Regions from separate parts of the Arthrobacter sp. zg-Y1171 genome, predicted to be linked through region 2. Evidence: predicted binding sites of a transcription regulator. Region 2 holds the regulator's gene; the other holds the start of a gene.
What was found. The regulator LexA, encoded in region 2, represses DNA repair genes until DNA is damaged. The targets are predictions, from matches to a motif close to TCGAACANNTGTTCGA.

Region 1: N2L00_RS10225 (DUF222 domain-containing protein) is a predicted target of LexA. The motif match lies at 5,213-5,228, and genes of this name have one in related genera.

Annotation. Positions count from the first base shown of each region.
Region 1 covers NZ_CP104264.1:2,170,548-2,178,349, reverse strand. Annotated here, with positions in the region: gene N2L00_RS10265 (DUF177 domain-containing protein) at 1-298, shown strand, start outside; gene rpmF (50S ribosomal protein L32) at 301-504, shown strand; gene rnc (ribonuclease III) at 590-1,297, shown strand; gene mutM (bifunctional DNA-formamidopyrimidine glycosylase/DNA-(apurinic or apyrimidinic site) lyase) at 1,310-2,290, shown strand; gene N2L00_RS10245 (glyoxalase/bleomycin resistance/extradiol dioxygenase family protein) at 2,226-2,678, opposite strand; gene N2L00_RS10240 (helix-turn-helix domain-containing protein) at 2,887-3,417, shown strand; gene N2L00_RS10235 (serine hydrolase) at 3,419-4,504, shown strand; gene N2L00_RS10230 (hypothetical protein) at 4,504-5,148, shown strand; gene N2L00_RS10225 (DUF222 domain-containing protein) at 5,269-6,765, shown strand; gene N2L00_RS10220 (serine hydrolase) at 6,777-7,595, opposite strand; gene N2L00_RS10215 (NAD(P)-dependent oxidoreductase) at 7,605-7,802, opposite strand, start outside.
Region 2 covers NZ_CP104264.1:1,199,273-1,207,074, forward strand. Annotated here, with positions in the region: gene hflX (GTPase HflX) at 1-907, shown strand, start outside; gene N2L00_RS05600 (ATP-dependent DNA helicase) at 900-2,945, shown strand; gene lexA (transcriptional repressor LexA) at 3,055-3,861, opposite strand; gene N2L00_RS05610 (LysM peptidoglycan-binding domain-containing protein) at 4,323-4,769, shown strand; gene N2L00_RS05615 (histidinol-phosphate transaminase) at 4,877-5,977, shown strand; gene hisB (imidazoleglycerol-phosphate dehydratase HisB) at 6,097-6,714, shown strand; gene hisH (imidazole glycerol phosphate synthase subunit HisH) at 6,711-7,349, shown strand; gene N2L00_RS05630 (hypothetical protein) at 7,358-7,516, shown strand; gene priA (bifunctional 1-(5-phosphoribosyl)-5-((5-phosphoribosylamino)methylideneamino)imidazole-4-carboxamide isomerase/phosphoribosylanthranilate isomerase PriA) at 7,539-7,802, shown strand, end outside.

The DNA of each region.
Region 1 (7,802 bases), 970 kb from region 2:
GGACGCTGAGTCCTTCGAAGAAGAAGATGAAGAAGAGCAACACCGGATCGAGCGAGATGTCATCGATCTTGAGCCGGTATTGCGGGACGCAGTGGTTCTTACCATGCCGTTCCAGCCGGTGTGCCGGGAAGACTGCGAAGGCCTTTGCTCCGAATGCGGAGCGCGCCTTGAGGAGGATCCGGGTCACCACCATGAAGCAGTGGATCCTCGCTGGGCAGCCCTCGCCGGGCTGACCGGCACGGCCGCAGAAGATACTGCGGCACCAAGTACAGAGTCAGACGAGAGAGAAGAGAGTTAGCCGTGGCTGTTCCGAAGCGGAAAATGTCCCGCGCGAATACACGTGCACGCCGGTCCCAGTGGAAGGCGACCGCGCCCAACCTGGTGAAGACCGTGGAGAACGGCCGCGTCACCTATAGCCTGCCGCACCAGGCCAAGGTCGTAACCGACTCCGCCGGTACCGCGCTGTTCCTTGAATACAAGGGCCGCAAGGTCGCGGACGTCTAAGACCAGTGTTCGGCCCGGTGTTGCGCATCATTAGTGTTGTTGCGGTCGGGCACGTGAATACTGCTTTTCGGGTTGTATCCAAAAAGTGAAGAATACTGAAGAGCTTATGAAGCGTCTCGGTGTCGATATCGACGCCGGGACGCTTCGTCTTGCACTCACGCACCGTTCCTACGCTTACGAGCAGGGCGGCATCCCCACGAACGAGCGCCTGGAATTCCTGGGTGACTCCATTCTGGGGTTCTCGGTAACCGATGCGCTCTACCGGGATAATCCTGATCTTTCCGAGGGCGAGCTGGCCAAGCGCCGCTCCGCCGTCGTGAGTACCCGTGCCCTCGCCGGCATTGCCCGCGGCCTGGGGCTGGGGGAGTACATCCTGCTGGGCCAGGGCGAAAAGCTGACCAACGGGCGCGACAAATCCTCCATCCTTGCGGACACCACCGAGGCAATCATCGGTGCCGTGTACCTGGATCACGGAATCGAAACCGCGCGGCAGATGGTGATGCGCCTTGTCGGGCCGCTGCTGTCCAATGCCGAGGCACTCGGTGCCGGCACGGACTGGAAGACCAGCATCCAGGAGATCGCTGCCGGCCGGAAAATGGGCGACATCGAATACCGGGTCTCCGGATCCGGTCCCGACCATTCCCGCAGCTTCGTTGCTGTCCTGCATATCGGTGACAAGGCCTACGGCACCGGTGTCGGCCACTCCAAGAAGGAAGCCGAGCAGGAAGCCGCCGCTGCCTCCTGGAAGATGATCAACGCCAAGGAAGCCGATTCCGCGGCTGCCGGTTCCTAGGCACTCCCGGCAATGCCTGAGCTTCCCGAAGTCGAGGTGGTCCGCCGCGGACTGGCGTCATGGGTCCGCGGCCGTACCATCACCGGCGTCGAAGTCGTGGATCCCCGGTCCGTGCGGCGCCATGCGCCCGGCCCGGCCGACCTCGTCGCCAACCTTGAAGGCGCGGTGGTGGCCGACGTCGTGCGCCGCGGCAAGTTCCTTTGGCTGCCGCTGCTCGAGTCGGCTCCTTCACCGAACGGTGCGGACGACGACGTCGTGCCCCCCTTTGCGCTGATGGCCCACCTCGGCATGAGCGGGCAGCTGCTGATGGAGGACTCGGCGCTTCCGGACGAGAAGCACCTGAAGGTCCGGTTCACGCTCAGTCCCGCCGTTGATGCCTCCGGTGCTGCGATGCCGGACGAGCTGCGTTTTGTGGACCAGCGGATCTTCGGCGGTGTGTTCCTCACCGATCTGGTGCCGACTCCCGACGGCGCTCCCGGCGGCCTGTCCGAAACCGGACTTCCGCTCGTGGCGCAGGAAGCCGCGCACATTGCGCGGGACCCCCTCGATCCGGCGTTTTCCTTTGACGAGTTCTACCGTCGGCTGCGGGGCAGGAAGACCGGGATCAAACGCGCCCTGCTGGACCAGGGACTGATTTCCGGGGTCGGAAACATTTATGCCGACGAGTCCCTGTGGGCGGCACGGATGCACTTTGCCCGCCCCACGGACACCATGCGACGGGCTGACGCGCTGCGGCTGGTCGAGGCCGCCCGGGACGTGATGACCCGTGCCCTGGCTGCGGGCGGCACCAGCTTCGACTCGCTGTACGTGAATGTGAACGGTGCCTCGGGGTATTTCTCCCGGTTCCTCAACGCCTATGGCCGCGAAGGGTTGCCCTGCCCGCGCTGCGAGGAACTGGGGTTGCATACCCTGATCCGGCGGGATTCGTTCATGAACCGGTCGTCGTACAGCTGTCCCGTGTGCCAGCCGCGGCCCCGGAACGGCCGCTGGTAGTTTTCCGTTCCGCGAACTGGATCGGATGTCCGTCGAAGTCCTCGACGAATGCAACCCGCAGTTTTCCGTCCAGGAACGGGTGCGGTCCTTGAAGGTCTTTTGCTCCGGCGTCGAGCGCAGCTGTGTAGGCGGCTGCGGCGTCATCCGTCCAGAGCGTGAGGCACACACGGTGTCCGGCCGTGACCGGGGTGAGCCCGTGGGCTTCGGCCGCCGGTCCAGGCAGAGCGAGCCCGAGTTCGAAGCCTTCCAATGACATTTCGATTTTGACGGGTGCTGTCCCTGCTCCCGTTGCGCGGAACTCTTCAGTGAAGCCGAGGGCCGCGTAGAAGCGTGCCGCCCGCGCGACGTCGGCGACGAACAAGATGACCTGCGGATTGTAGATTTTCACGGCTGTCCTCATCTCGGGCGTTGGAGTGCGCCCGTTCACGGCACCTTTGCGTACGGTAACAAATCCGGGTGGTATCCGTCGCCCAGCAGCCGGCGTCACACCGGGCGCGCTCCGGGCGGGCATCCAGGGCCGGTCCCGCCACCAGCGTCAGGAACAGAAAAATTACGAAACTCTTGCAATCTTTTCGGAATTACGTAATTCTCTATTCATGACTGCAGGAGACGACGCCCGGCTGGAGGCGCTGGAAGCACGCGTGGCAGCCCTGGAGCAACGCGCGGAAGCCGCGGAGCCGACGTCGGCCGCGGACGGGACGTCGGCCTCGGACGGGGCAGACGTGTTCTGGGCCCTCGAAGGGGTGCGGAAGCGCTATCCGGAGCCGGGAGCCGTGCTGTTCACCGGCACCGCCACTACCGCCGCCGGTGCCCACTACGAGTACCAGTACGGGTTGGAGACCGGGCATCTGCTCGACGTCGACTGGACGCAGTTCGCCGAAACCCTTGCCTCCCTCGGCCATCCCATCCGGCTTGCCGTGCTCCGCGCCGTGCTCGGCGGAACCGAGACCGTGGCAGAACTGGTGGAGGAACTGGGTTCCGGAACCTCCGGACAGATTTACCACCACGTTCACCAGCTGGCCGCCTCGGGATGGCTCGCACCGCACGCCCGGTCCCGCTACCAAATCCCGCCGGCCCGGGTCATCCCGCTGCTGGCGATTCTGACCGCTGCCTCCGGAGGTAACTGACATGTCCAAACACAGACGCATGGCCGTGGCCGTCCTGGCTGCTGCAGCGGTACTGGCCGCCGGGCTCCTTGCTGCCCCGTGGACGCCGCGCCTGTCGACGCAGGTTTCCGGGGATGCAGCCCTCACCGATGCTGTCCGGCCCCTGCTGCAGAAACCTGCCGATGCGGTCAGTGTGGCATACCTCGAAAACGGCGATGTCCGGTTTGCCGGATTCGGTGCCGACGAGCGGACCGAGTTCGAAATCGGTTCGGTGTCCAAGACATTCACTGCAGCGCTGCTCGCGGACGCCGTCGAGCGCGGCGAGGTGACGTTGGAGACCACCGTTGCCGAGATCCTGGGTCCGGAGCTGCGGGATCCGGAAGCCGAAATCGGCGCCGTCACCCTGGCCGAGCTGGCCAGCCACCGTTCGGGGCTTCCCCGGCTTGCCACCGATCCGGGAGCGATGGTCTCCCTGCTTGCCGGCACCGTGCTCCACCGCGACCCCTACACCGCCTCGCCTGCCGAGGTGCTGGAGCAGGCACAGTCTGCGTCGGTGGGCGGAAGGGGAGCGGTGGCCTACTCCAACCTCGGGTATGCCTTCCTCGGGCAGCTGCTCGCCAGGGCAGCCGGGATGGAATACACCGACCTGCTGGAGCAGCGGATTTTCGAGCCACTGGGAATGAAGGATACGTACGTGCCAATGACGGCCGACAACCTACGTCCCGATGCTCCGACCGGCCGGAATGCAAGCGGACTGCCAGAGGGTGCCTGGACCGGCAACGGCGGGGCGCCGATGGGTGGGATCCGGTCTACCGCAGCGGATATGTCGCTCTACCTCCAGGCACTGCTGGCGGAGACTGCTCCGGGTTCCCGTGCCCTGGAACCGCAGTGGGATACCGGTGAGGACGGAGAGCAGGTGGGCCTGGCATGGTTCACCCAGGCCTCTCCCTCGAGTGGGCGGGCTGCGACCTGGCACAACGGCATGACCGGAGGTTTCTCGGCAATGGCGGCAATGGACCGCGAGGCGGGCACGGCGGTGCTGATCCTCTCCAACGTGGCTGCCGGGCAGGAAGAAGCTGCCTTGGCTTTGTTGAAGGAAGGTCTCTGATGACATTCAGCCTGATGTCCTGGATCCTCGGCGCCTGGCTGGTGGTGACCTGTCTGTCGATGGCGGTTCCCGTCTGGAAACGGGCGGGAATGCCTTCCGGCCCCAGCCGGAGGTCACTGCTGGCCGGTTTGATGGAAGCGGCTTCGCTCGCGGGCCTTTTGCGGCTGGTCGTGCCGTGGACTTCCGGGTCGGTGGTCCTTTGGGTGGTGGCCGTTGTCGCGCTCGCGGCGGCTGTTGCCGGTGCCGTTCTTCGCTGGCCGGAGCTGCCGGGTCGGGTTGAGTCTGAGGGTCCGTTACGGGAGAAGGTATCCGAGGCTACGACGGGACCGGAGCCGGCCGGTTCGGAGCTGGTTCCGAACCCAGACATCCCTGCGGAGGCGTCGGATCAGTCCCGGCTGCCGCAGACCGCGGCGTCACAAGCCGCATCGGTGGAGCGGTCACGGCTACCGTTCTTTCCTGTGCGGGAAAGGGCGGCCGCACCCGGCACCGGGAATTCCGACACCGCCAGCCCCGACCACGGAAGCCCAGACCGGAAGGCGAAGGCCGGGAAGAAGAAGCCGAAGAAGGAGCCCGGAAACCTCGCGCTGGCGGGGAACGCTGCACTGCTGCTCGGCGTCGTCGTGGTTTCTTTTCTCGCTGGGTAAGGCCGGTTTCGGCCGCAAGAGCGTCGCTTGGAAGGCTATAAAAGACAACTGAAAAAACAGGTGGTTGAACGGGTATTTTACGCCTAGATCAGAGCTCCAGACCCCGATAGACTCGAACACATGTTCGAATATTCTCACCCTGCAAACCACCCTGCAAACCACCCGCGGACCGGCGGATCGACCGCCGGTACCGCGTTGGTGAACGCGTGGGTTGAGGTACTGGGGGATCAAGCTGAGGGCCTGTCCAGCGGGGCGCCGGATGACCGCGAGCTCATTGACCGGATCCGGGCGCTCGAGGAACTGAAAGCCGCAGCCTCGGCGGCACAGGCCCGGGCCGCTGTAGAATTCGATGCCTCGCAGCGCCGGAAGCAGGCCGAGGCCGGAGTGCCGCGCGCGGACCTCGGCCGCGGAGTCGCGTCCCAGATTGCCTTGGCCCGCAGGGAGTCACCGAGCCGCGGGGGACGGCTGCTGGGGTTTGCCAAGGTGCTGACAAAAGAGATGCCGTGCACGCTGGACGCGCTGACCCGCGGGAAAATCAGTGAATGGCGGGCAACGCTGCTGGTCCGCGAGACAGCTTGCCTGAGTCTGGAGGACCGGCGGCGGGTGGATGAAGAACTGGCCGGAGATCCGGACGTGCTTGAGACCCTGGGGGACCGGCAGATCATTTCCCGTACCAGAGGTGCCGCTTACCGGCTCGACCCGCAGGCAGCGGTCAAGCGCGCAGCCAAAGCCGAATCCGAACGCTTTGTTTCCTGCCGTCCGGCACCGGACACCATGACTTACCTAACCGGACTATTGCCCGTCGCCCAGGGAGTGGGAGTTTTTGCCGCACTGTCCCGTGAAGCAGACCGGCTGCGGGCAACCGGAGATACCCGGGGGCGGGGCCAGATCATGGCGGACACTCTCGTGGAACGCGTGACCGGCCAGGCGGAGACAGGGCAGCTGAAGGTGGAAGTTCAGCTGGTGATGTCGGACCGGACACTGTTCGGCGGAGACTCAGAGCCTGCTCTGGTCCCCGGGTACGGCCCGGTGCCGGCGCAATGGGCAAGGGACCTGGTCCGGGGAAGGCGTCCGGGGCAAGAACCCGGGCAGGACTCCGAACATGACGGGCAACGGGCTGCAGGCCGGACAACGAAGCAGGACAAGCAGGAAGAACGCTGGATCCGCCGGCTCTACACCGAACCGATTGCCGGTCAATTAGTCGCTATGGATTCCCGGGCGCGCTTGTTCCCGGCTTCGCTGGGACGGTTTATCGCGGCTCGCGACCAGACCTGCCGAATGCAGTGGTGCGGGGCACCGATTCGGCATCTCGACCATATTCGCCCGCACCGTGACGGCGGGGAGACCAGCACTGCGAACGGTCAGGGACTCTGCGAGGCATGCAACCAGGCTAAGGAAGCACCCGATTGGAAGGCGCAAACGCTCGATCCGCCGCCGGGATCAACTACACCGCAAACCGTCGAGACCACCACCCCAACAGGGCACACCTACCGGTCCACGGCGCCTCCGCTCCCCGGAAGCAGGGCCGAGGACAGCGCTGGCGATCGGACGGGAGGCAAGCCGCCCCCGAAGGGTTTCCTGGAAGCCTGCATCGTGGACCTGGTTTGGGCCGCGTAGCAGGCAGAACGCTACCGGTCCGCCAGCTCCGCAAGGACCCCGTCGGTAAAGGGAGGCCACACCTCGGCAGCCCAAGGACCGAAATCGCGGTCGGTAAGGCAGACAGCAGCAGCACGAGCCGCAGGATCCACCCAGAGGAAAGTGCCCGACTGGCCGAAGTGCCCGAAAGCGGCCGGCGAGCTGTTGGCACCGGTCCAGTGCGGAGACTTCTGGGCACGGATCTCGAAACCGAGACCCCAGTCGTTCTCGTTCTGCCGGCCGAAACCGGGAAGCACTCCCGCCAGGCCGGGAAAGACCACCTGCGTGGCTTCCGTCAACCGGCCCGGATCCGTGAGCGTGGGAGCCTGCAGCTCGGCAGCAAACCTGCTGAGGTCCGCAGCCGTGGAGACGGCACCGGCAGCGGGGGAGCCCTCCAGTGTTGTGGAAGACATGCCCAGCGGAACCAGCACGCCTTCCCGCAGGTATTCCCCGAAGGCCATGCCCGTAGCCTGCTCCAGTGTCTCTCCGAGTACCTCAAAACCCGCGTTGGAATACAGGCGCCGGGTACCGGGGGTGTAGCGGACGGTGCGCTCGCCGAAGTCGTAGCCGCCGGAATGGGCCAGCAGATGCCGGACGGTGGATCCCTCGGGGCCCGCAGGCTGATCGAGTTCCAAGGCTCCCTCATCGAGGGACACCAGAACGGCGTATGCGCTCAGCAGCTTGGTGACTGACGCCAGCCGAAAACGGAGGTCCTGGTCGCCGGCGGTTCCCAGCACCTCGCCGTCAACGCCTACGACGGCGGCAGCGGCGTGGTCGACGGGCCAGGACTCGATCGTCTGCAGGCTTTTCACGGGATCATCCTAGGAGTAGTGCCGGGCAAGCCGGATCATGCCGTCTTCAATCGAAACTTCGGGCGTCCAGTCCAGCACTTCGCGGGTTTCGCGCTGGTCAAACCAGTGCGACGTCGAGAGCTGCTCGGCAAGGAAGCGGGTCATGGGCGGCTCGTCATGGACCAGACCCCGCCGGCCGGCCACCAGCCATGCCTTCTCGATCAGGCT
Region 2 (7,802 bases):
GGCGCAGCTGGAATACCTGCTGCCGCGCCTGCGTGGCTGGGGCGAATCGATGTCCCGGCAGGCAGGCGGCCAGGTTGGCAGCGCCAGCGCGGGCATGGGTTCGCGCGGCCCCGGTGAAACCAAGATCGAATTGGACCGCCGGAAGATCCGCACGCGGATGGCCAAGCTCCGCCGCGAAATCGCGGGCATGAAGCCGGCGCGCGAAACCAAGCGGGCCAACCGGCACCGCAACTCCGTGCCCTCCGTCGCCATTGCCGGCTACACCAATGCAGGAAAGTCCTCGCTGCTGAACCGGCTCACCGATGCCGGGGTGCTGGTGGAGAACGCACTGTTCGCCACCCTGGATCCCACCATCCGCAAGGCCCAGACCGAAGACGGAATCGGCTACACGCTCGCTGACACCGTGGGGTTTGTTCGGTCGCTGCCCACCCAGCTGGTGGAAGCCTTCCGCTCCACCCTGGAGGAAGTAGCCGACGCAGACCTGATCCTGCACGTGGTTGACGCTTCACACCCGGACCCGGAGGGCCAGATCGCGGCCGTCCGGACCGTCCTCACCGAAGTCGACGCCCGCAAGGTGCCCGAAATCATCGTGCTGAACAAGGCCGACGCAGCGGATCCGTTCGTGCTTGAGCGGCTGCGCCAGCGCGAGCCCCGGCACGTGGTCGTCTCGGCCCGCACGGGCGAGGGCATCCCCGAGCTGCTGCAGGCGATTTCCGAGGGCATTCCGCGCCCCGGCGTGGACCTGGAACTCCTGGTGCCCTACGAGCGCGGCGACATCGTCTCGCGCCTGCACCAGGAAGACGCCGAGATCCTCTCCCTGGAGCACGGCGAAGCCGGCACCCAGCTGCATGTGAAGGTTCGCGAAGGGCTGGCAGCAGAGCTGGAGCAGTTCGTGACCCATGGGTAGGAAAGCGCCACAGGGACCGGACCAGGTCCTGGATCTGCTTGACACTGCGGTGGCGGCCATGGGCGGGCAGAACCGGCCCGGCCAGCACGAGATGGCCCGGCAGGTGGCCGAGGCCATCGAGTCCGGCGACCACCTGCTGGTGCAGGCGGGAACGGGTACGGGCAAGTCGCTTGCCTACCTGGTCCCGCTGATTGCGCACGCCTTGGAAAGCAGCAAGCCCGCGCTGGTCTCCACTGCCACGTTGGCCCTGCAGTCCCAGATCGTCGGGCGTGACCTCCCGCGCCTGCTGAAGACCCTGGAACCGAAGCTTCCGCGGGAGGTGGATGTTGCCCTGCTCAAGGGCCGCAGCAACTACGTCTGCGTCCACAAGACCGGCGGCGGATTCCCCGAGGAAGACGAAGCCGGAACACTGTTCCTGCTTGGCGACGAGCAGGCTGTCTCCCATCCCGCTCCCGCCGGCGGGCCCACCTCCGCCCTGGGGCGCGACGTCGTCCGCCTGCAGGAATGGGCGCAGGAAACGGAAACCGGTGACCGGGATGAGTTGCTTCCCGGCGTCAGCGACCGTGCCTGGCGTCAGGTGTCCGTCACCTCCATGGAGTGCCTGGGGGCGCAGAAGTGCCCGGTGGCGGAGGCCTGTTTCAGCGAACGGGCACGGGCCAAGGCCGCCGTCGCCGATCTGGTGATCACCAACCACGCGATGCTGGCCATCAGTGCGTTCGAGGGACTGGCCGTCCTGCCGGACTATGACGTAGTGGTGATCGATGAGGCCCACGAGCTGCAGGACAGGGTTACCGGAGCGGTTACCGGACAACTCTCCGGAACAGTCATTGCCGCGGCGGTCTCCGCAGCACGCAAACACACGTCCGCCACCATGGAGCCGCTTGCCGCTGCCGGCCGGGCCTTCGACTCGGTGTTTGCCCCGGTGCCCTCCGGCCTGCTGGCCGCGGGGCTGTCCGAAGACCAGGAGCTGGTCCTGGGATCCGTGCGTGAAGCCTGCCGCACGGCGCTGTCCGACTCCAAGCCCGAAGGCTCCGACGCCGTCGACGGCGGCCGCCAGATGGCACGCTCGCGCCTGATGGCTGTCCTGGAACTGTGCGAACGGATCCTTGACGCAGTGAATTCAGGGGAGGTGCTGTGGGCGTCGCGTGCCAGCACCTTCTCGCCGGGCACCGGCTACACCGCCCCGGAAGAAGACGCACCACCCACCATCAACGTTGCACCGCTGTCCGTGGCCGGCCGACTGCGCGAAGGCCTGTTCGACGGGCACACTGTGGTGCTGACCTCGGCCACCCTGGCCATCGGGGCGGAGTTCGGCCCGGTGGCCGGGGCCCTGGGGCTGCTGGGTGCCGGTGCACCGAAGTGGACGGGGACCGACGTCGGCAGCCCCTTCGACTACCCGCGGCAGGGTGTCCTGTACGTAGCCAAGGACCTGCCGAAGCCGGGACGCGGCACCTCCCCGGAGCAGCTGGACGAACTGGAGGCGCTGATCAAGGCCTCCGGCGGCGGCGCCCTGGGTTTGTTCTCCTCCCGCCGTGCAGCGGAGGAAGCCGCGGAAGCCCTGCGGAAGCGGGTGGACTTTCCGATCCTCTGCCAAGGCGAATCCACCATGTCCGCCCTGGTCCAGCAGTTTGCCGACGAGGACGAGACCTGCCTGTTCGGCACCATGTCCCTCTGGCAGGGCGTGGACGTCCCCGGCGCCTCCTGCCGGCTGGTCATCATTGACCGGATTCCGTTCCCGCGCCCGGACGATCCGTTGATGACCGCCCGCACCCGGGCGGTTGCCAAGGCCGGGGGCAACGGCTTCATGAGCGTCTCCGCCACCCACGCAGCCGTCCGGCTCGCCCAGGGTGCCGGCCGGCTGATCCGCGCCTCCGGGGATAAGGGAGTGGTGGCTGTGCTTGACTCACGCCTGGCAACCGCGCGCTACGGCAGTTTCCTGCGGGCCGCCCTGCCGCCGTTCTGGTCCACCACCGACCGTTCCGTGGTGCTTCAGGCACTGAAACGGCTCGCCGCGGAACCTGCGGGCGCGAAGAAGTAAACCCCGCCCGGGAAAGGGGATCCCGGAAAGCAAAGAGCAGCGCCGCCGTGTACCGGAGGCGCTGCTTTTGCATGGTCCTTTACGTCCGGCCAGGACGGTCAGCTTGTGCCTAGAGCGAACGCATCACTGAGACGACTTTGCCCATAATGGTGGCTTCGTCACCGAGGATCGGCTCGTAGCGGGTGTTCTGGGGCAGCAGCCAGGTGTGTCCGTTGCGCTGCCGGAAGGTCTTCACGGTTGCCTCGTCTTCGAGCAGGGCCGCGACAATGTCACCGTTTTCGGCGGTGGGCTGGCGGCGGACAACCACCCAGTCACCGTCGCAGATGGCCGCATCCACCATGGAATCGCCCGCCACGCGAAGCATAAACAGGTCGCCGTGCCCTACGAGCTGGCGCGGAAGGGGGACCATCTCTTCGACCTGCTGGTCGGCCAGGATGGGTCCGCCTGCGGCGATCCGCCCGACCAGCGGAACCATCGCGGTGTCGATTGCGGTGGTGAGGTCGGAGACGCTGCCGGAACGTTGCGTGCGTGGGCTGCCGCCGCCGGAGCCGCCCTTTGCTGCACCCTCAGCAGCCTCCACGGTGTTCCCGTCGTCGCCCGCGTTGCCTTTGCCTCGGCGCACGGGAGCATCGCGGAGCAGGAGCGGAACCAGTATCTCCATGGCGCGCGGGCGCTTGGGGTCCCGGCGGATGTAGCCCAGCTTCTCCAACTGGCTCAGCTGGTGCGTAACGCTGGAAAGGCTGGCCAGCCCCACTATGTCGCCGATCTCCCGCATGGACGGGGGATAGCCGTTCGCGTTCACCGAACGCTGGATGGTCTCCAGGATCTTCGTCTGCCGGGCGGTAAGGCCCTTGGTACGTCCTGCCGGCGCGGGCGCGGCAGGGGAGGGGGTGCTGCCATTGGTAACACGGGCCACGTCGGCTTCCCTTCACAGTCGGCCCGTGGACGCGGGCCGGATGGTTCTAGCGGTGTATCTGGTTGGTGCTGCGGTGCTGCGGTGCTGCGTTGCTGAGGTACTGCGGTGCGTTGATTCGATGCAGTGGTTCGATGCGGTGGTCTATCCCGCCAAGCCGTTTTGTCAGTGCCGGATGGTTAGTTGGTCCCAGCCGCTTCCAACAGGTTCAACGCTAGGGGAGCGCAGGCATATTTTCAAACATATATTCGAGCGAGTCTCGACAATGTTCGTAGATAAGTGCTAGAAATGTTCGAGTACAGCTTCGAACATATGTTCGACCCTGAGTAGAAAACGGTCCACCGACACCTCGGCGGACCCACCAGATGTTCGAATGCAGTTTCGAGCCACACTGTTTTCCCGGTGCTTTTTACGGGAGGCGGGGGAATCGGCGGAGCTGCTCTTCGGACCGGAAAGGTATTGACATGTCAGTACACGTACTTCCCCTCACTGCACAGAGCATCACTGCACAGAGCATCACCGCGCAGAGCCTCACCGGATCTTCCCCCGACCGGGCGGCCGGCCCCGCCCGCATGGCCACCACCGCGGACGCCCAGGCATCTGTCCCGCTGCGCCTGACTCGCCGTGGCCGGCTCGTCCTGGTCGGAGCCCCGCTGATGATCGTGGCCGCCGCACTGCTGGCCTTCATCGGATTCTTCACCGCACCGGCCATGGCCTCGGGGGACTCCCCGGAACAGACACACACCATCCAGGTGGGTGTATCCGCCGGGGATTCACTGTGGTCGCTCGCCACCGAGTTCGCTCCGGACCGGGATCCCCGCACCGTGGTCGCCGACATCGTGGAACTCAACAACCTGGCGGACGCCACCGTCCCTGCCGGCAGCCAGATTTACATCCCGGTCTCGCGCTGATCCACCGGCCAGCGCGCTCCGGTGATCCTTACCTGCGTGCCCGTAACAGAGGTGTGCTGGAAGCCCCTCAAATACAACGTCACCGCAGTCCGTCCTAAGCTGTAGAAGTGAACGAACAGCTGGAAAACCTGAACAGACTTCCCCTGCGCGATGATCTGCGGGGCCTGACCCCGTACGGCGCCCCTCAGCTGGATGTGCCCATCCTGCTGAACGTCAACGAAAATACCCACGGACTTCCGGAGCATGTGCGCCGGGCCATTCTGGCCGAGATTGAATCAGTGGTCGCCGGCCTGAACCGATATCCCGACCGCGAATTCACCCTGCTGCGGGAAAACCTGGCCAAATATCTCGGCCACGGACTGGCTGCGGAGAATATCTGGGCCGGGAACGGTTCCAACGAGGTTCTCCAGCAGATCCTGCAGGCGTTCGGCGGACCCGGGCGGACGGCCATGAGCTTCCCGCCCACGTACTCCATGTACCCGCTGCTCGCCAGCGGCACCGGCACCGCGTACGTCACCGGCTCACGGGAGCGGGACTTCTCCCTGACCCCCGAATCGGCTGCGGAGCAGGTCAGGGCACAGGCACCGAATATCGTGATCCTGTGCACCCCAAACAATCCCACGGGTACCGCCCTGGAACTGGACGTGATCGAAGCCGCCTATGAAGCGGGAGAAGCTTCGAACGCCATCGTCGTCGTTGATGAGGCGTATGCAGAGTTTTCCCACGCCGATACCCCCAGTGCGCTGCAGCTGCTCCCTGGCCGGGAGCGGCTGATTATCTCCCGGACCATGTCGAAGGCCTTCGCACTCGCCGGGGCCCGGATCGGCTACCTTGCCGCTGCGCCGCAGATTGCGGACGCCCTGCGGCTGGTCCGCCTGCCCTACCACCTCTCTGCCATCACCCAGGCGACTGCGAATGCTGCCCTCACGCACGCCGATGCGCTCCTCTCCAATGTGGAAGACATCAAGGGCCAGCGGGACCGCATCGTGAAAGAACTGCGTGCGCTCGGACTGGAACCGGCACCGTCGGACGCCAATTTCGTGCTGTTCAGCGGTATGGAGAATCCCCGGGCGGTATGGGAAGGCCTGCTCGAAGCCGGGGTCCTCGTCCGTGACATCGGCATCGAGGGCCACCTGAGGGTCACCGCCGGCACCGAAGCCGAAACCACTGCGTTCCTGACGCGGCTGCGGGAACTGCTCGCTGCCTGAGCGGAAGCCGGGCACCCAGGATGACCCCGGTTTCAGTGAGTCGGGGCGTTCGGGACTAAACTGATGACCTGCCGGGGCTTTGCCTATTGCCCCGCTTCCAATCTTCGTGAAGGAACCCCATGACTGTGGAGACCGCCACCGGACGCACCGCCCGCCTTGAGCGGACCACCAGCGAATCGTCTGTCTTCGTCGAGCTGGACCTGGACGGCACCGGCCGCGCCGATATCAGCACCTCGGTGCCGTTCTATGACCACATGCTGACGGCGCTGGCCAAGCACTCGCTGATGGACCTCACCGTCCGGGCCACCGGCGACACCCACATCGACGTCCACCACACGGTCGAGGACGTCGCGATCAGCATCGGCGAGGCGCTGAAGACTGCCCTGGGCACCAAGGCCGGCATCCGCCGCTTCGGCGAAGCCACGGTACCCTTGGACGAGGCGCTGGCAAACGCCGTCGTCGATATTTCCGGGCGTCCCTACCTGGTGCACTCCGGGGAACCCGCCGGCCAGGAATACCACCTGATCGGCGGACACTTCACCGGATCCCTGACCCGCCACGTGTTCGAAGCCATCACCCTGCACGCCCAGATCTGCCTTCACATGCGGGTCCTTGGCGGACGCGATCCGCACCACATCGTCGAGGCCCAGTTCAAGGCCTTCGCCCGCGCCCTGCGTGCAGCCGTCGAATCCGATCCGCGCGTCGAGGGCATCCCCTCCACAAAGGGAGCACTGTGAGTCCCCGCAACGTCACTGTCCTGGACTACGGATCCGGCAACATCCGGTCGGCTGTCCGCGCCCTGGAGCACGCCGGCGCCAACGTCACGCTCAGCGCCAAGCCTGACGATGTGCTGAACGCCGATGGGTTGGTGGTGCCCGGTGTTGGAGCCTTCGCGGCGGTAATGCAGGGCCTCAAGGACGTGGACGCGATCCGCATGATCGGGCGCCGCGTAGCCGGCGGCCGGCCGGTCCTGGGTATCTGCGTAGGCCTGCAGGTCCTCTTTGACGAAGGCGTGGAACACGGTGTCCGGACCAAGGGGATGGGCGAATGGCCCGGCGTGGTCGAGCGGCTGGCCGCCGACGTCGTACCCCACATGGGCTGGAACACCGTGACTCCGCCCGAAGGATCGGCACTGTTTGAGGGCATCGAGAACGAGCGGTTCTACTTTGTACACAGCTACGGGGTGCAGAAATGGGACTTCGACGTCACCCAGCCGGCCATGCGCCCGCCGCAGGTGACCTGGGCGGACCACGGCGGCCCGTTCATCGCCGCGGTGGAGAACGGCGCCCTGTCGGCCACCCAGTTCCATCCGGAAAAGTCCGGTGACGCCGGTGCGGCGCTGCTGAACAACTGGCTGAAGACCCTGGGCTAGGCACCGATATGTGGAGCGTTATCCTCATGGGCCTGGCCGGACTGCTCATCGGAGGTGCGGTTTCCTTCCGCAGCCAGGGCATGTCCAAAATCATCGTTATCAGTTTCTGGGTCCTGGCCGGAATGGCCCTGCTGGGCGCGTACCTGCTGACCCTCGACCTCTCCTGACCCCACCACCGAAAGCATCCAAATGCCCTTCAGCGAAACCCCTGTCCTTGAACTGCTGCCCGCCGTAGACGTAGCGGACGGCCAAGCCGTGCGACTGGTGCAGGGCGAGGCAGGCAGCGAGACCAGCTACGGCGATCCGCTGGACGCAGCCCTGGCCTGGCAGAACGACGGCGCCGAATGGGTCCATCTCGTGGACCTCGACGCGGCGTTCGGGCGCGGCTCGAATCTCGACCTGCTCAGCCGTGTGGTGAAGTCCCTGGACATCAAGGTGGAACTGTCCGGCGGG